2 regions of the Cupriavidus sp. MPR-AND1C genome follow, and region 2 is predicted to be linked to the other one. Evidence: riboswitches for the same ligand, from Rfam matches in the RefSeq annotation. Region 2 holds a riboswitch; the other holds the start of a gene.
The links. Region 2 has a riboswitch for glycine ahead of gcvT (glycine cleavage system aminomethyltransferase GcvT). Riboswitches for the same ligand answer to the same signal wherever they lie in the genome.
Positions count from the first base shown of each region.

Region 1: linked by a shared signal. The riboswitch ahead of AC1RWI_RS26250 (D-amino acid dehydrogenase) and the one ahead of gcvT (glycine cleavage system aminomethyltransferase GcvT) in region 2 are both predicted to bind glycine.

Region 1 is NZ_JBXASU010000060.1:20,205-29,742, forward strand. It holds gene AC1RWI_RS26245 (DUF3772 domain-containing protein) at 1-903, shown strand, start outside; gene AC1RWI_RS26250 (D-amino acid dehydrogenase) at 921-2,189, opposite strand; glycine riboswitch at 2,358-2,454, opposite strand; gene AC1RWI_RS26255 (hydrolase) at 2,553-3,239, opposite strand; gene AC1RWI_RS26260 (Bug family tripartite tricarboxylate transporter substrate binding protein) at 3,617-4,618, opposite strand; gene AC1RWI_RS26265 (acyl-CoA dehydrogenase family protein) at 4,710-5,876, opposite strand; gene AC1RWI_RS26270 (CaiB/BaiF CoA transferase family protein) at 5,908-7,116, opposite strand; gene AC1RWI_RS26275 (enoyl-CoA hydratase/isomerase family protein) at 7,126-7,902, opposite strand; gene AC1RWI_RS26280 (IclR family transcriptional regulator) at 8,036-8,944, shown strand; gene AC1RWI_RS26285 (branched-chain amino acid aminotransferase) at 9,093-9,538, opposite strand, start outside.
Region 2 is NZ_JBXASU010000023.1:82,699-92,236, reverse strand. It holds gene AC1RWI_RS15275 (peptidase associated/transthyretin-like domain-containing protein) at 23-424, shown strand; gene AC1RWI_RS15270 (UvrD-helicase domain-containing protein) at 529-2,634, opposite strand; glycine riboswitch at 2,869-2,956, shown strand; glycine riboswitch at 2,978-3,128, shown strand; gene gcvT (glycine cleavage system aminomethyltransferase GcvT) at 3,228-4,367, shown strand; gene gcvH (glycine cleavage system protein GcvH) at 4,470-4,850, shown strand; gene gcvP (aminomethyl-transferring glycine dehydrogenase) at 4,952-7,873, shown strand; gene AC1RWI_RS15250 (DUF421 domain-containing protein) at 7,987-8,529, shown strand; gene AC1RWI_RS15245 (L-serine ammonia-lyase) at 8,561-9,538, shown strand, end outside.

The DNA.
Region 1 (9,538 bases), on a different contig from region 2:
CTCCTGGTGGCCGTCATCGCGCTGCTGACCGGCGGCTTCGGCACCACGCCGAGCGACCTGCTCAACAGCCTGCTGACGATGCTCGGCGGCGAGCGGCTGCGCAGCCTCAACATCATGCCCGAGCGCATCCTGAACGCGGTCATCGCGCTCTCGGTCGGCACCTGCCTGCTGCGCTCGGTGCGGCGCTGGCTGGACGCGGAACTCCTGCCGAAGGTCTGCATGGAAGCGGGCCTGCGCGCATCGCTCATCACGCTGTTCAGCAACATCGGCTATGTGCTGATCGTGTTGCTGACGCTGTCGCTGCTGGGCGTCAGATGGGAAAACCTGGCCTGGATCGTCAGCGCGCTGTCCGTGGGCATCGGCTTCGGCCTGCAGGAGATCGTCAAGAATTTCGTGTCTGGGCTCATCCTGCTGACCGAGCGCCCGGTGAAGGTCGGCGACATGGTGAGCATCGGCGGCGTGGAAGGCGACATCAAGCGCATCAACGTGCGCGCAACAGAGATCCTGCTGGGCGACCGCTCGACCGTGATCGTGCCCAACTCGCAGCTGATCTCGCAGAACCTGCGCAACGTGACGATGAGCAACAGCACGCAAGGCGTCGCCACGCTGCTGCTCACCTTCCCGTTGAACATCGATCCTGAACAGGTGCGCGAACTGCTGCTCGACTCCTATCGGGAAAATGAGGCGATCCTCGACAAGCCCGCGCCATCCGTCACGTTCAGCCAGCTGGCGCCGAACGGGATCACGCTTAGCGTGACGGGCTACGTAGGCAGCCCGCGAATCGCCACCGCGACCAAGAGCGACCTGCTGTTCGAGATACTGAAGCGGCTGCGCGCGGCCGATATCTCGCTGTCGGTCCCGCAGACCTTGCGGGTGGAGAATATGGCCGCGCTTGGCGCGTAACGCGCCCTGCCGGCCCCTTACGGGGTCACCAGCGCCACCGGTTCCTGCACGCCATGCGCACGCCTGGCGCCCATGGCTTGCTGCACCACATCGCCGATCATGTCCGCGGTGACCGCCGACAGCGTCCATCCCAGGTGGCCGTGGCCGGTGTTGTAGAACACGCAGGACGCACGGCCCCGGCCCACGCGCGGCAGCATGGTAGGCATCATCGGCCGCAGGCCGGCCCAGGGCACCACGCTGCGCGTGCTGACACCGGGGAAGCACTGGTTGACCCACTCCACCAGCGGACGGATACGGTCGGCGCGGATGTCGCGGTTATAGCCGTTGAACTCCGCCGTGCCCGCCACGCGGAAGCGGTCAACGCCCAGGCGGCTGGTGACCAGCTTGGTCTCGTCGTCAAGCAGGCTCACGACGGGCGCGGCCGCCTGGCTTTGCGCGTCGTTCAGGTTGACGGTGATCGAATAGCCCTTGACCGGATAGATGTTGACGCGATCGCCAAGGCTGGCCGCCAGCGCCCGGCTGGCAGTGCCGGCACAGACGACCACGCCGTCGAACACGCGCGATTCGGCCTGCCGGCCGTCGCCGCTGACGATGGTGACCTGCCGGCCATCGGTGCTGACCGACTGGACATCCTGGTTGTACAGGCAACGCACGCCCAGGCGGTCGATGGCCGCGGCCATGCCGCTGGTGAACTTGTGGATGTCGCCGGTGGAGTCGCTCTGGGTGAAATAACCACCGTAGTACTGCCCGGCCAGGGTCGGCTCGATGGCGCGCATTTCTTCCGGCGTGACGGCGTGGCGCGCAAGACCGCCCTCGGCCAGCAGCTTCGACACCCTGCCGGCGTGCTCGAAGCCCGCCTTGTCGCGATAGATATGGAGGATGCCTTCCTTCTTCAGGTCGAAATCGATGCCTTCGGCCGCCGCCCAGGAGAACAGGTGGTCACGCGCGGCAATCGCCAGGCGCGTGGTCTCGATGGTGTTCTTGCGGTAGTGGGGAATGGCGGCGATGAACTCGGCGAACCAGGACAGCTTGTGCCAGCTGGGGCGCGGGTTGACCAGCAGCGGCGCATCGCTCTTGAGCATCCACTTGATGCCCTTGAGGATGGTGGACCAGTGGGTCCAGACTTCAGCGTTGGAAGCGGAAAGCTGGCCGCCGTTGGCGAACGAGGTTTCCATGGCGGCATAGCGGTGTTTTTCGAGCAGGGTGACCGAGAAACCGCGCTTGGCGAGCGCGTAGGCAGTGGTCACGCCGGTGATGCCACCACCGATAACGGCGATTGTCTTCATCTCTATGGTTCCAGGACGTCGGATGGGGGCCTCTTGCGCGGCATGCGCAAAAGACGCCCCCTCTGTCCTTGACCTGAGAGATTCACGATACGCCACTTTGGGGGTGGCGGGGATCGCTTGCTCCTTCGGTACCGCCGGCTGACGAGCGCCGGGGTTCTTCAGAGTTCAAACGTGATACCGGTCCTTTTGCCTGAGAGTTTCCGGGGCGGTTGCTCCTTCGGCGCCGCCCGGCGCTTGGCCAGGCAGTCTCTCCCGATATCAACTTTGCATGATGCCGCCCGGCAGTACCAGGCGGCATGGCTTGGAACTGTAGCACTAGTCTGACTGCCTGGGGAAGTTTCCTGCGGGTTCAGCGCGCGAATCTCAGCGGGCCGGAACCGGGGCGATCGACTCGTGCGGCGTGGCGGTGCGCTGCGCGGCCTTGTGCACCATGGTGTAGGCATAGTCCACGCCCATGCCGTAGGCGCCCGAGTGTTCCTTGACCAGCTTCATCACGGCGTCATAGCTGTCGCGGCGCGCCCAGTCACGCTGCCATTCGAGCAGCACCTGCTGCCAGGTTACCGGCACCACGCCGGCCTGCACCATGCGCTGCATGGCGTAGTCGTGCGCTTCCTTGCTGGTGCCGCCGGAGGCGTCGGCCACCATGTAGATCTCGTAGTCGCTGTCGTGCATCGCGGACAGCGCGAAGGTGGTGTTGCAGACCTCGGTCCACAGGCCGGCCACGATGATCTTCTTGCGGCCGTTAGCGGCCAGCGCGTCGCGCACCTTCTGGTCGTCCCACGAGTTCATCGAGGTGCGCTCCAGCGTCTGCTGGCCGGGGAATACGTCAAGCAGCTCGGGGTAGGTATAGCCGGAGAAAGACTCGCTCTCCACCGTGGTGATGGTGGTGGGGATATTGAAGATCCTGGCTGCCTTGGCCAAACCCACCGCGTTGTTCTTCATCGCCTGGCGGTCCATCGACTGCACGCCGAAGGCCATCTGCGGCTGGTGGTCGATGAAAATCAGCTGGCTGTTTTGCGGGGTCAGGACTTCGAGCTTGGCGTTGGTCATGATTTCTCTCTCTTTGGCTGTTTGGCTATCTGGCTATCTGGTTGAATTATTTAGAACGTCGTCTTTGGCGTCGATCCGTCCATGGGTTGAACTTTATGGCAGCGCCGGCCGACGATGTGATGAATTCGTCGGATAACTTATTCAATTTTATTGATTGATATTTCGAAGAACCTGGCGATGCCCCACGGACATCGGGCCACGCGAGACTCGCAGCCTTGGCGAGCGCACAGCCGCCGCGATATCGGCGGCGGCTCGGTGGCCATGGCCACCGAGCGCAATGCGGACTTCTGCGAGGGGGGGCTGCCGGCGTGCGCCGGCTTTCTGGTGGCGACCCGATGACAACGGATCTGGTGTCCGCCATCGTCTCCGCGCACTCTTTACTGCAGCTCGATCTTCGCGATCGCCGCCAGCCGCTTCCAGCGCGCGATCTCGTCCTTCTGGTAGTCGCGAAGTTCTGCCGGCGTGGACAGGATCAGCGAGGTGGACTGGCGCTGGTAGTACTCCTTGACGTCATCGGCGGCGCCGGCTTGGGCGAACAGTTCGCCAAGGCGTTGCGCAATGGGCGCAGGTGTCCTGGCGGAGACCGCCGCTGCCACCCAGTTATAGGCCAGGAAGTCCGGCACGCCGGCTTCGGCCGCGCTCGGCACGCCCGGCAGTAGCGGCGAGCGCTGGGGCGCGGTGTAAGCCAGCGCGCGCACCTTGCCGCCCTTGACCAGCTCAATCGCGCCGCTGGCATCCACCACGGCGAAGTCCACGTTGGCGGCCATCACGCCGTTGATCGCGTCGCCCGCGCCCTTGTAGGGCACGCCGGTGGTCTTCATGCGGCTTTGCTCGTTCAGCCATTCGCTGTACAGGGTGTACGACACCGAGCCGGTGCCGTAGTTGAGCGCGCCGGGCCGCTTGCGCGCGTCCTCCACCAGCGCCCTGAGCGTGTGGTACGGCGAGCTGGCCGGTACGATGATCAGGCATGGCCCACGCGACAGCAGCGTGATGGGCGTGAAGTCGGTCAGCGGATCGTAAGGCAGCTTGCGGAAGGTGGCGGCATTGGTGGACAGCGTGGAGTTGCTGCCGATAAACACCGTGTATCCGTCGGCCGGCGCGCTGAGCAGCGTCTGCACGCCGATAAAGCCGTTGCCACCCGGCTTGTTCTCCACCACCACGCCCTGCCCCGTCAGCTCGCCGATCTTCTTGGCGAACATGCGGGCGGTCATGTCGGTACCGCTGCCTGACGGGAACGGCACGATAAAGCGGATCGGCCGGGTGGGAAATGCCTGCGGCTGCGCCAGCGCGACGAACGGCGCGCCTGCCAGGCTCGCTGCGACGGCGGTGCCGCCCAGGATGGCGAAGCGGCGCCGGGAACCGTTCACGGTTCGGGTCATGTTGTCTCCTTGGTCTTGCGCCTGGCAGTGGGTTCCGCCAGTGCGGGTGCGTCTGTGATTCCGTGGTTCAGTGATTCGCTTTGGCGGCGGGCTAACGCTTGAGGCCAAGCAGATCCCGCGCGATAACCCATCGGTGCACTTCGGACGGGCCTTCGTAGATGCGCATCAACCGCGTCTCGTTGGCCATCTGCTGCAACGGCATTTCCTTGGTCATGCCCATCGCGCCAAAGGCCTGCATGGCATGGTCGATCACGTCCCAGGCCATCTCGGTGGCGAATACCTTGATCATCGAGACCTGGGTACGCGCCTCGTCGCCGGCGTCAATGCGTGCCGCGGCCTCGTAAGTCATCAGGCGACAGGCGTGGATGCGGGTGGCGGCATCGGCCACCCACCACTGGATTGCCTGCCGGTCCGCCAGCGCGGCGCCGAAGGTCCGGCGCTGCGGCGCGTACTCGCACAGCATGTCCAGCGCGCGCTGGGCGCGGCCAATGCACCAGGCCGCCATCTGCACGCGCCGGCTGGAAAGCCGTGCCTGCATCGGCGCGAAGCCCTGGCCTTGCACGCCGAGCAGCTGCGTGTGCGCAACGCGGCAGTCCTCCAGCACCACCTCGTAGGTGGAGGCGCCGCCGATCATGGGGATGCGCCGTTCCACCTTGAAGCCGGGCGTGCCACGGTCGACCAGAAACGCGGAGATGCCGCCGCGGGCGCCGCGCGCCTTGTCGGTCACGGCCATCACGATGGTCCAGTCGGCGCGGGCAGCGCGGCTGATCCAGATCTTGCGGCCGTTGAGCACCCAGTCGTCGCCGTCGCGTTCGGCACGGGTGGTCATCATGGCCGGGTCGCCGCCGGCACCGGGTTCGGAAATGGCGATGGCGGAGATGGTCTCGCCGCGCGCGTACGGTTCCAGGTAGCGCGCTCGCTGGGCCGCGTCGGCGGTCTTGAGCAGCATGCGCAGGTTCGGTGAATCGGGCGGCAGGTCGTAGGGGGTGACGGTCTTGCCCAGCTCCTCGTTGACGCCGACCATGGCCACCACTGGCAAGTCGGCGCCGCCCATCTCGGCCGGCGCATCCAGGCCCCACAGGCCCAGCTCACGCGAGAGTCCGTCCAGCTTGTCCTGCTCCTGCGGCAACAGCGTAAGCTGGCCGCCCTCTGCCTCGCGGGCCAGCACGCCCGCTTCGAGCGGGATCAACTGCTCACGCACAAAGCGCGCCACCAGATCCTTGAGCATCTGGTGCTCGTCTTCCAGTACGAAGTTCATGCAATATCTCCTTGATTGTTTGCGTGCCGCTTCAGGCGGCGTCCCGGCCGCCCGTCACCCGGGCGATGTCTTCAGGGGCTAGTCCGGCTTCGCGCAGCACTTCATCGGTGTGCTCGCCCAGCGTGGGCGCGTGCCGGCGCAGCGACAGCGGCGTGGCGGAGAAGCGCGCCGTGGGCCGCATCTCGCGCAACGGGCCCTCGGTGGGATGCTCGGTCTGCTGGAACAGCCCGACCGCCTCCAGGTGCGGATGCGTCGGCAATTCGTCCGGCGCATAGATCGGCGTGGCGGGGATATCCAGCGTCTCGAACAGCGCCATCCACGCCTTTGTGGTACGGGTCGGCGTGATTTCCGCGAGGTGCTGGTAAAGCGCGCGGATATGGGCGTTGCGCTGCGCGCGGCTGGCGATGTTGTACTTGTCACCCAGGTCATCGCGGCCCACGGCGTGGAAAAAGGCCTTCCAGTGGCGGTCCGTGTACGGTAGCGCGCAGATCCAGCCGTCCGCAGTCTGCGCCGGCCGCCGCCCGCCCTGCAGCAGGCGCGCATAGCCGGCCGCGCCGGTGGCGGGCTCGAAGGTCAACCCCGCCAGGTGCTCGGCCATCACGAAGCTGGCCATGGTTTCCAGCATCGGTACTTCCACCGCTTGCCCGCTGCCGTGGCGCTCGCGGTGCAGCAGCGCGGCCATCACCGCGTTGGCCAGCGCCATCCCGGTGGTCTTGTCGGCGATCAGGCTAGGCACGTACTCGGGCCGGCTGCCGGCGACGGAACCCAGCGACACCAGCCCGCAAGCGGCCTGGATGATGTCGTCGAAGGCCGGCTTGTCGCGGTGCGGGCCGTCCTGGCCAAAGCCGGTGGCCACGCAGTAGACGATGCGCGGGTTCAACGCTGCCACCGCGCCGTAGCCAAAGCCCAGCCGCTCGATGGCGGCCACGCGCATGTTGTGGATCAGCACATCGGCGCCGGCGATCAGGCGGCGCAGCGCAGCCGCGCCTGCAGGTGTCTTCAGGTCCAGCACCACCGAGCGCTTGTTGCGGTTGAGCGCCAGGTAGATCGAACTCATGCCGGCGTTGCGCGATACGCCGTTGGCGCGCATGAGGTCGCCCTCCGGCCCTTCGATCTTGATGACGTCCGCGCCCAGGTCGGCCAGAGATTGCGTGGCCAGGGGGCCCAGCACCACCGAAGTCAGGTCGAGTACGCGAATTCCCTCAAGCGGGCCCGCGCAGACGGGTTTCTGATGTGGCATGCGGCCCCCTCAGCGGCGCTGGAAGACGGGCACGCGGCGCTCGGCCATCGCCGCCACGCCTTCGCGGAAATCCGCGGTGGCGAACTGCACGCGCTGGATGGCCAGTTCACGCTGGTTGGCCGCCACGATGCGGTCGGCCAGCCCCAGGCGCAGCGTCTCGCGTGTGCTTTCCACGGCCAGTGGCGCCGAGGCCGCGATATCGTGCGCGAGCGCCAGCGCGCGGGCACGCACCTCGGCCTGCGCCACCAGTTCGTCGGCCAGCCCGATGCGCACCGCTTCTTCGCCGTCGATGCGCCTGCCCGTGTACAACAGCAGCGCAGCCTGCTGCTCGCCGACCAGGCGCGGCAGCGTCACGCTCATCCCAAAACCGGGATGGAAGCCGAGCCTGTTGAAGCTGGCGCTGAAGCGCGCTTCGCGGCATGTGATGCGGAAATCCGCCACCAGCGCCAGTCCCAGCCCCGCGCCGATCGCGGCACCCGCAACCGCCGCCACGATGGGCTTGCGGTTGCGGTAGAGCTTCATGGCCTGTGCGTAGAAGGCCGATGGGTCGCGCGAGACACTGCCCTGGCCGGCGCCGCTGAAATCGGCCCCGGCGCAGAAGGCGCCCACGCCAGACGACAGCACAACGGCGCGACAGCTATCGTCCTCGTCGAGTTGCAGCAGCGTTTCAGCCAGCCGGCGCATGACATCGGCGTCGACAAAGTTATGGGGCGGGCGGGATATCTCGATCTGCGCAACATGCTGGTCGCGCGTCAGGACGATTTCGGGGGTGGATGCCGAGGTCATGGCGAAGGGCTCCGGGAGGGTGGAAAGGCACCCAGTATTCGCCGATGCGGATCCCCGCGCTACACTACAATTTCGGATACCGAAATTACTTGCAGCGCCCCGATGCTGGATTGGCGGGCCTGCGGCCAACCACATGCCTGATCCGCACCCCTGTTCCGACCCCGCTTCCAACCCGGCTTCCGGCCTCGGCTCCCACCCGGACTCGCGCGCCAAACCGCCTTCGAGCCGCGAACTCACGCACAGTACCGGCCGGTTCACGCGGCAGACCGAAGGCAGTCAGTCGCTCGAACGTGGCCTGATGCTGCTGCGCGCGTTCCGCGTCGGCTCTTCCAGCCTGACCAATGCGGACCTGGCAGCGCGCACCGGCCTGCCGCGCCCGACCGTCAGCCGCCTCACGCGCTCGCTGGTGGACAGCGGCTTCCTGCGCTACGACGCCACCGAGCGCGCCTATCGGCTGGCGGCCGTGGTGGTGAGCCTGGCGGACGCCTTCCACCACGCCACCGCGGTGCCCGATATCGCGCTACCGCTGATGCGCAAGATCGCCGAAGCGGAAAAGGTCAATGTCGGCCTGGCCGTGCCCGACCAGACCGCCATGGTCTACCTGGCCGCGGTGCGCCACAGCCGCGACAGCGTATCGCGCACCCGGCGCGTAGCGCCCGGCACGCGCGTTCCCATGGAATTGACCTCGATCGGCATGGCGTGGCTGGCTGCGGTGCCGGCCGGCGTGCGCGACCAGTTCCTCGCACGGATCGAGGAGAAGGCCGGCGGCGAATGGCCGGCCTTGCACGAGGAACTGTCGCGTGGCATTGCCCAAGCCCAGGCACAAGGCTATTGCAGCGCCAATTACCAGCCGGGTCACCTGACCGCCGTGGGCGCGGCGTTCCGCGGGCCGGACCACCAGTGGTACGGACTCAATATCAGTTTCCCGCACAAGCCCAGCGAAAAGCCGCGTGATGTGGCGCGCTATGCACCGCTCCTGCTGGGTCTGATCGAGAAGATCAGCGCGTCATGCGGGATGGAGGACAGCGCGGAGCCAGCATGACGGCCGCCGGCTGGCGCGGGGCCGGCATGGCGCAGCGAGGTTAGCATCCAGACTGTGCGATGGCTTCCGGTCTGGCCTGCCGCTTGCCAGGCGGCAGATCAGGCAAGCCCGAACGTAAGCGTCTCGGCAAGCGCGCCGCAAGGCACCCTTACAGAGCGACGTGATGGACCCAGCCGGCAGGACCTGCGGCCTGGTTGCGCTGAATCTCCACCAGCCGGTCCCTCAGCACCTTGACGGTGTTGCCGGCGGTGCCGTTCCCGATCGCGAAGCGCGTGCGCGCGGACCGCACTTCGCCTATGGCCACCAGCGTCGCCGCCGTTCCGCAGACAAAGGCCTCGGCCAGGCGTCCGCTTTTGGCATCCGCCTCCCACTCGGGGTACGAATACCGGCGCTCTTCCACCACCATGCCCATCTCCCTGGCCAGCTCGATCACCGAAGCCCGCGTGATGCCAGGAAGAATCGAGCCGCTAAGAGGCGGCGTGACCAGGGTGCCGTCGTCCATCACGAAGAAGATGTTCATGCCACCGAGTTCCTCCACCCAGCGGTGCTCGGCGGCATCCAGGAAGACCACCTGGTCGCATCCGTTCGCGGTGG
Region 2 (9,538 bases):
GCCGCTTCCTCGGCGGTGTACTGTGAGGATCGCCACCGGCGCCGATGGCGCCGCGCAGTTCCTGACGATCTACCCGGGCTGGTACGCGCCGCGCGCGGTGCGTATCCACTTGAAGATCCATCTCGGCAAAACCGAGGTACTGACCAGCCTGCTGTTCTTCGACGATGCGCTCAGCCGCAAGGTGCATCTGCAGCATGCCGCGTATCGCACGCGCGGCGCTTCGCCAGTGCAAAACGCACAGGACGGCATTGCCGGCGCGCGCCTGACGGCCACGGGATCTGGCGGATTCCCTAAAAAAACGCCCCCGGACCCAAGTGCGGAGGCGCTGAACAGGGAAGAATTCGGGCGTGCTGCCCGGCCACGCCACTCCGAAGGGACGGAACGGCGCGACGCCTGGTCCATACGTCGGGCCAGGCACCGGTGATGTTAGACAGACATCGGGCGGGGGTCTTGTCCCGCTTGTAGGCTAATGTATCGACTTTGTACGATTGGCACCGGGATGGGGCACGGAACGCCCGCCGGGGCCGGTCATGCGGAGGTCTTGCCTGGCGTGCCGGGCGTTCCCAGCAAGGCCTTGAGCCCGGCCAGGCGGTCCTTGGGGCTCATGGCGGGCGTTTCGTCCTTGATCGCGGGGGCCTCTTCGAGCTTCATCTCGCCGATAAAGCGCGAGGGCTCGCAAGAGTAGGTATCGCGGGCGCGCTTGCGCTTCTTGCACCAGCTCAGGTGCAGGCTGCGCTGCGCACGCGTGATGCCTACATACATCAGACGGCGCTCTTCCTCGATCTTCTCGTCGCTCATGTCCTCGTCTTCGCGGCAGTGGGGCAGGATGCCCTCTTCCACCCCGACCAGGAACACGTGCGGGTACTCCAGCCCCTTGGAGGCGTGCAGCGTCGACAGGCGCACCGCGTCGGGATCTTCCTCGCGGCCTTCGAGCATGCTCATCAGCGCCACCGTCTGGGTCAGCTCCAGCAGGTTCTTGCCCTCGTCGCCGAAACCATCGGCGGTGTCGAAGCCGGTGGCCTCCTCGCCCTCGCCCGTCGCCTCGGGCTTGGTGCCCTTGCGCTTGAGCCAGTCGAGGAACTCCAGCGTGTTGGTCCAGCGCGACTGGGCCTGGCGCTCATCGAAGGTGTCGTACAGGTAGGCCTCGTAGTGGATGCCTTCCATCATGTCGTCGAGCACCTGGGTGGCGGGATCGCTGGCCGCGCGCCCGGCCAGGCGCACCATGGCCTCGCAGAACACCCGCAGCGGCTCCAGCTGGCGCGGCTGGAGCTTGCCTTCGATGCCGCCCATCATGGCCGCCTCGAACAACGACACCTTGGCCTGGCCGGCGAAGGTGCCAAGCACTTCCAGCGTGGTGTTGCCCACGCCGCGCTTGGGCGTGGTGATGGCGCGGATGAAGGCGGGATCGTCCTCCGGGTTGGCGATCAGGCGCAGGTAGGCGCAGATGTCCTTGATCTCGGCCTTGTCAAAGAAGCTCTGCCCGCCCGAGAGCACATAGGGAATGCGCTCGCGGCGCAGGATCTGCTCGAACAGCCGCGCCTGGTGGTTGCCGCGATACAGGATGGCGTAGTCGCGGAACTGCGCGCGCCGCTCGAACTTGTGGGCCGACAAGCGGAATACGACCGACTCCGCCTCGTGCTCCTCATCGTTCATTGGGTTGACGGCAATGGGGTCGCCCATGCCGTGCTCGCTCCACAGCTTCTTGTCGAACAGCTTGGGATTGTTGGAGATGACCGCATTGGCCGCCTCCAGGATGCGCACGGTGGAGCGGTAGTTCTGCTCCAGCTTGACCACCTTCAGGTCGGGGAAATCGGTCTGCAGCAGCTTGAGGTTGTCCAGCGTGGCGCCGCGCCAGCCGTAGATGGCCTGGTCGTCGTCGCCCACCGCGGTGAAGGCCGGTGCGCGCAGGTGCGAGCCGCCGGCGAGCTGCTTGAGCAGCTGGTACTGGCAGGCGTTGGTGTCCTGGTACTCGTCCACCAGGAAGTAGCGCAGCCGGTTCTGCCAGCGCAGGCGCACCTCTTCGTTGCGCGCGAACAGCTCTGCCGGCAGGCGGATCAGGTCGTCGAAGTCCACCGCCTGGTAGGCATGCAGCGTAGCCACGTAGTTGCGGTAGATCAGCGCCGCCTGGTGATCGTCGGGGTTGTCGGCCTGGGCGATGGCGGTCTCGGGATCGACCATGCCGTTCTTCCACAGCGAGATGGTGCTCTGCACGCTGCGGATCAGCTTCTTGTCGGTGGAGGCGAGCTGCTCCTGCACCATGCCAAAGCAATCGTCCGAGTCCATGATGGAAAAGCGCGGCTTCAGGCCCACGTGCTCGGCCTCGGCGCGCAGGATCTGCACGCCCAGCGAGTGGAAGGTGCTCACCGTGATCTGCTTGATGGGGATGCGCTTGCCCTCGCGCGTGGTCTTGCCTTCCATCAGCTTGGCGATGCGCTCCTGCATCTCCTTGGCGGCCTTGTTGGTGAAGGTCACCGCGGCGATGTGCTTGGGCTGGAAGCCCTTGTCCTCGATCAGGTGCGCGATCTTCTGCGTGATCACCCGGGTCTTGCCCGAGCCAGCGCCGGCGAGCACCAGGCAGGGGCCGTCGAGGTAGCGAACGGCTTCGGATTGGGCAGGATTGAGTCCGTGGGTCATGCGAGGGCTGGTGGTGGTGCTGGGTGGCGGGATGGCCGGCAAGGCGGGCGCGGGCTTTTGCGCATGGCAAAAGCAGCACATGCACTGGCGCGGCCAAGGCCACGGGTGAAGCCTGCAGCACAGCAAAAGCCATCGGAGCCGCAGATGTTAACACGCCGGCCAGCCGGCCAGCGGCTGCGCCCGGGCTGGCGCGCGAGCGCGTTGACAAGCCCCCGAGGCTGGCTGTAGAGTCGCGCCATCCGACCGGGAGAGCGCGCAGATCTTGCGCCGCCGAAGGGGTATCACCCGAAAACTCTCAGGCACCATGGACTGGTTGGATCGGCTTGCAACATGCACACGATGCACGCCGTACTCTGGAGAGCGGCACCCGCCACTGATCGATTCCGTCGACAGCCTTGGTGAGCGTGCCCACCGAAGGGGCGCGCAAGGCTTGGGTTTCCGGTAAATGGAATCCGCCTTGTAATCTCTCAGGTATCGAGGACAGAGGGGTCATCCGCCGCAGCGGATCTGGCAGCGCTATGGCGCGCCGAATCCTGCGGCGGATGGCCCTTTTTTTGTTTTCGAACCGAGATTTGCCTTCCCCCGAGGATTCCATGACGCTCCAGGCCACGCCCCTCAACGCTATCCACCGCGCCCTCAGCGCCCGCATGGTCGACTTCGGCGGCTGGGACATGCCGGTCAACTACGGCTCCCAGATCGAGGAACATCACGCCGTGCGCACGGATGCCGGCATGTTCGACGTCTCCCACATGTGCGTGGTCGATCTCAATGGCGAGCATGTGCGTGCCTTCCTGCGTGGCCTGCTGGCCAACAATGTGGACAAGCTGCAAACGCCGGGCAAGGCGCTGTACTCCTGCATGCTGGACGAGAAGGGTGGCGTCATCGACGACCTGATCGTCTATTTCTTCGCCGAGGACCACTTCCGCCTGGTGGTGAATGCTGGCACCGCCAACAACGATATCGAATGGATCGCCGCGCGCAACGCCGCCACCAATAGCGGCGTGCGCATCACGCCGCGCCGCGGCGACAATGCGCCCGACGGCGTGGCTCCGCTGGCGATCGTCGCGGTGCAGGGCCCGAATGCCCGCGCCAAGGTGTGGAACGCCTTCCCCTCGACACAACCCAGCGAAGCCCTGAAGCCGTTCAACGCCGTCGTGGTGCAGGACCCCGCCCTTGGCGAAGTCATGGTGGCACGCACCGGCTATACCGGCGAAGACGGGTTCGAGCTGGTGGTGCCAGCCGAGAACGTGGCCGGCCTGTGGGAAAAGCTGATCGCCGAGGGCGTGCGCCCGGCGGGCTTGGGCGCGCGCGACACGCTGCGCCTGGAGGCCGGCATGAACCTGTACGGCCAGGACATGGATATCCACACCTCGCCGCTCAACGCCGGCCTGGCCTGGACCGTGGACTTGCAAAGCGAACGCGACTTCACCGGCAAGGCGGCCCTGGTCGCTGGCGGCAAGACCCAGCAGTTCGTCGGGCTGATCCTGCGCCCGGCCAACGGAAAAGCGGGCGGCGTGCTGCGCGCCCACCAGAAGGTCATCACCCCTGCTGGCGAAGGCGAAATCACCAGTGGCACCTTCAGCCCCTCGCTGTCCCAGTCCATCGCTTTTGCCCGCCTGCCGCTCGACGTTGCGCTCGGCGCCGAGGTGCAGGTCGAGATCCGCGACCGCAAACTCGCCGCGACTGTGGTTAAACTGCCGTTTGTGCGCAATGGCAAGGCACTCGTGAGCTGAAACGCTCGCACCGGTCACAGCGCGCCCGCCGGCGGTTACCCCGTCGAACTTCGACATCCCCCCGGCTGGCGCTGAATAACAAATTGAATCTGGAGCAATCCCATGAATTTCCCCGCCGACCTGAAATACACCGAGTCCCATGAGTGGGTGCGCGTCGAAGCCGACGGCACGCTGACCATCGGCATCACCGACCACGCGCAGGACGCGCTGGGCGACATCGTCTTCCTGGAACTGCCGGAAGTGGGCAAGTCGGTCGGCGCCGGCGACGCGCTGGCCGTGGTGGAATCGGTCAAGGCCGCGTCCGACATCTACGCGCCGGTGGCAGGCGAAGTGATCGCCATCAACGACGCCGCCGCGGCCGCGCCGGAAAGCGTCAATGCCGACGCCTTCGACGCCTGGCTGTTCAAGCTCAAGCCGGCCAACAGCGACGACGTGAACGGCCTGATGTCGGCCGACGCCTATAAGGCCAACGTCGGCGCCTGATGCCAGATCGTCATTCCCGCGCCACGGGAATGACGGATAAAGACTGCCGCGACGCGGACCGGGCCGACCACCCGCCGCACCGCTCCCACGAGATTCTTGCCATGAACGCCCCTTTGCCCATGACTGCCGCCCAAGTTGCCCGGCCCACGCTGGCCGAACTGGAGGCGCGCGACGCCTTCGCCTCCCGCCATATCGGCCCCGACGCCGCCGAACAACAGCACATGCTCAAGGTGCTGGGCTATGACAACCGCGCCGCGCTGATCGACGCCGTCATCCCCGCCGCCATCCGCCGCCGCGACGGCATGCCGCTGGGCGAGTTCACCGCGCCGCTGACCGAAGAAGCCGCGCTGGCCAAGCTGCGTGGCCTGGCCAGCAAGAACCGCGTGCTCAAGAGCTTTATCGGCCAGGGCTACTACAACACGCTGACCCCGGGCGTGGTGCTGCGCAATATCTTCGAGAACCCGGCCTGGTACACCGCCTACACGCCCTACCAGCCCGAAATTTCCCAGGGCCGCCTGGAAGCCATGCTGAACTTCCAGCAGATGGTGACCGACCTGACCGGCCTGGACATCGCCAATGCGTCGATGCTGGATGAAGGCACGGCGGCCGCCGAGGCCATGACGCTGCTGCAGCGCGTCAACAAGCACGCCTCCACCACTTTCTATGTCGCGGACGACGTGCTGCCGCAAACGCTGGAAGTGGTACGCACCCGCGCGCTGCCGCTGGGCATCGAAGTCAAGGTTGGCCCCGCTGCCGAAGCGGCCGGTGCCCATGCCTTCGGCGTGCTGCTGCAGTACCCCGGCGTGAACGGCGATGTGGCGGACTACCGTGCCATCGCCGACGCGGTGCACGCCGCTGGTGGACTGGTGGTGGCTGCCGCCGACCTGCTGGCGCTGACCCTGATCGCCGCGCCCGGAGAGTGGGGCGCCGACGTGGCGGTGGGCAACTCGCAACGCTTTGGCGTGCCGCTCGGCTTTGGCGGCCCGCACGCCGGCTACATGGCGGTCAAGGATGCCTTCAAGCGCTCCATGCCCGGCCGCCTGGTGGGCGTGACCATCGACGCGCAAGGCAACAAGGCGTATCGCCTGGCCCTGCAAACGCGCGAGCAGCATATCCGCCGCGAAAAAGCGACGTCGAACATCTGTACGGCACAGGTGCTGCTGGCCGTGATGGCCTCGATGTACGCCGTGTACCACGGCCCGCAAGGCCTCAAGCGCATCGCCCAGCGCGTGCACCGCCTGACGGCCACGCTGGCCGGCGGCCTGGAGCAACTGGGCTACGCGCGCACCAACGCCACCTTCTTCGATACGCTGACGCTGGAAACCGGCTTCAACACCGAAGCCCTCCACGCCTCGGCCACCGCGCGGGGCATCAACCTGCGCCACGCCGGCGCCACCCGCATCGGCATCTCACTGGACGAGACCGCCTCGCGCGAGGACGTCGTCGCCCTGCTGGAAATCTTCGCCCACGGCAAGCCGGTGCCCGGCTTCGATGCACTCGAAGCCGCCGCGCAAGACGCGTTCCCGGCCGGCCTGGCGCGCCAGAGCGCCTACCTGACGCACCCGGTGTTCAACACGCACCACGCCGAGCACGAAATGCTGCGCTACCTGCGCATGCTGGCCGACAAGGACCTGGCGCTGGACCGCACCATGATCCCGCTGGGCTCGTGCACCATGAAGCTCAACGCCACCAGCGAGATGATCCCGGTGACGTGGCCCGAATTCAGCAAGATCCACCCGTTCGCGCCGCTGGACCAGACGGTCGGCTACCGCGAGATGATCGACCAGCTCGAAGCCATGCTGTGCGCCGCCACCGGCTACGCGGCGGTGAGCCTGCAGCCCAATGCCGGCTCGCAAGGCGAATACGCCGGCCTGCTGATCATCCATGCGTACCACGCCAGCCGTGGCGAAAGCCACCGCGACATCTGCCTGATCCCGTCCTCCGCGCACGGCACCAACCCGGCGTCGGCACAGATGGCCGGCATGAAGGTGGTGGTGGTGGCCTGTGACGAGAACGGCAACGTCGACCTGGAAGACCTGGCGAAGAAGGCCGAGCAGCACAGCAAGAACCTCGCCGCGATCATGATCACCTACCCGTCTACGCACGGCGTATTCGAGCAGGGCGTGCAGCAGATCTGCGACATCGTGCACAAGCACGGCGGCCAGGTCTACGTCGACGGCGCCAACATGAACGCCATGGTCGGCACCGCCGCGCCGGGCCAGTTCGGTGGCGACGTGTCCCACCTGAACCTGCACAAGACCTTCTGCATCCCCCACGGCGGTGGCGGCCCGGGCGTTGGCCCGGTGGCGGTCGGTGCGCATCTGGCTGACTTCCTGCCCAACCAGGACAGCGTGGGCTATCGCCGCGACGACCAGGGCATCGGCGGCGTGTCCGCCGCGCCGTTCGGCTCGGCCAGCATCCTGCCGATCTCGTGGATGTACATCGCCATGATGGGCTCGGCCGGCCTGACCGCCGCCACCGAGAACGCCATCCTGGCCGCCAACTACGTGGCGCGCCGCCTGTCGCCGCACTTCCCCGTGCTCTACACTGGCCAGCACGGCCTGGTGGCGCACGAGTGCATCCTGGACGTACGCGCGCTGCAAAAGACCACCGGCATCTCCAACGAGGACGTGGCCAAGCGCCTGATGGACTACGGCTTCCACGCCCCCACCATGAGCTTCCCGGTGCCGGGCACGCTGATGATCGAGCCGACCGAGAGCGAGGCCCTGCACGAGCTGGACCGCTTTATCGACGCGATGATCGCCATCCGCGCCGAGATTGCCCGCGTGGAAGACGGCACCTTCGACCGCGAGGACAACCCGCTGAAGAATGCGCCGCACACCGCCGCCGTGATCACTGCCGACGTGTGGGAACACAAGTACACGCGCCAGGAAGCCGCCTACCCGGTGGCCGCGCTGCGCACGCAGAAGTACTGGCCACCCGTTGGCCGTGCGGACAACGTGTACGGCGACCGCAACCTGTTCTGCGCCTGCGTGCCGATGAGCGAGTACACCGAAGAGTAAGCTGGCATGAGGCCGGGGCGGCTGCGCGTTGCGGCGGCCCCGACGCATCGCCCTCGCGCTATGCTCTGTGTGGATGCGCGGCCACCCGGCCGTGCCCGGAATGCGGAGCACGCATGTGGAATCTCAGCGCCCCATGGTGGGAATTCGTCCTGCGCGGACTGATCGTCTACGGCAGCCTGCTGGTGCTGCTGCGGCTGTCCGGCAAGCGTCAGATCGGGCAGCTTACCTCGCTCGACCTGGTGCTGCTGCTGGTGCTGTCCAACGCCGTGCAGAACGCCATGAACGCCGGGGACAACTCCGTCACGGCCGGGTTGATCCTGGCGGTGACGCTGGTCGGCGCCAACCTTGTGCTGGCGTGGCTGAGCTGGTGCAGCCGGCGCTTCGAGAACGTCGTCGAGGGGCGCCCGCAGGTATTGATCCACGACGGCATGGTCTTCGGTGACGTGATGAAGCGCGCCTTCGTGACCCGCGACGACCTGCACAAGGCACTGCGCCATGCGGGGTGCGAGCGCGTTGCCGATGTGCATTTCGCGATCCTCGAGAACGACGGCACCATCAGCGTGCTGATAAAGAAAGACGTGCCACCCCCGCCGCCCGATGCGGCGGGTTCGCTGTGGCGCGCCCCCATCAATCAGGACACGGACGCGCCGGTCTGACCCCGGCGCGAGCCAACCCCAGGAGCCTACCGTGGCTGTCAGCGTCTTCGACCTGTTCAAGGTGGGCATCGGCCCATCAAGCTCGCACACCGTTGGTCCGATGCGCGCCGCGCTGATGTTCGCCCAGGGCCTGGCGCGCGACGGCCTGTTGCCGCAGGTGGCCAGCGTGCGCGTGGAGCTGTATGGCTCGCTCGGCGCCACCGGCCGCGGCCACGGCACCGACAAGGGCGTGATCCTCGGCTTGCTGGGCGAAGCGCCCGACACCATCGACCCCGACACCATCGACGTGCGGCTGGCCGCGCTGCGCGCCAGCCGCACGCTCTCGCTGCTGGGCACGCATCCCGTGCCCTTCGTGGAGAAGGAGCACATCGTCTTCTACCGCCGCGAGGCCATGGCCGAGCATCCCAACGGCATGAAGTTCCACGCCTTCAATGCCGGCGGCGAGCGCATCCGTGAAGGGCGTTACCTGTCGGTGGGCGGTGGCTTCATCATCACCGCCGGTGCAGCCAATACGCATATCCTGGAGGCTGACCAGCAGTTGCCGCATCCGTTTCGCAGCGGGCGCGCGATGCTGGAGATGGCAGCCGCCAGCAAGAAGAGCATTGCGCGGCTGATGATGGAAAACGAATGCGTGTGGCGCAGCGAAGCCGAGGTCAATGCCGGCCTGCTGCAGATCTGGGCCGTGATGCAAGCCTGCGTGGCACGCGGCTGCCGCACCGACGGCGAGTTGCCCGGGCCGTTCAAGGTCAAGCGCCGCGCCCACGACCTGTTCCGCAACCTCACCGAGCACGCCGAGCGCGCGCTGGCCGATCCGCTCTCGGTAATCGACTGGGTCAACCTCTATGCGATCGCCGTCAACGAGGAAAACGCCGCCGGCGGCCGCGTGGTCACCGCGCCCACCAACGGCGCCGCCGGCATCATCCCGGCCGTGCTGCATTACTACGACCGCTTCGTGCCGGGCGCCAACCCGCAAGGCGTGATCGACTTCCTGCTGACAGCCGGCGCCATC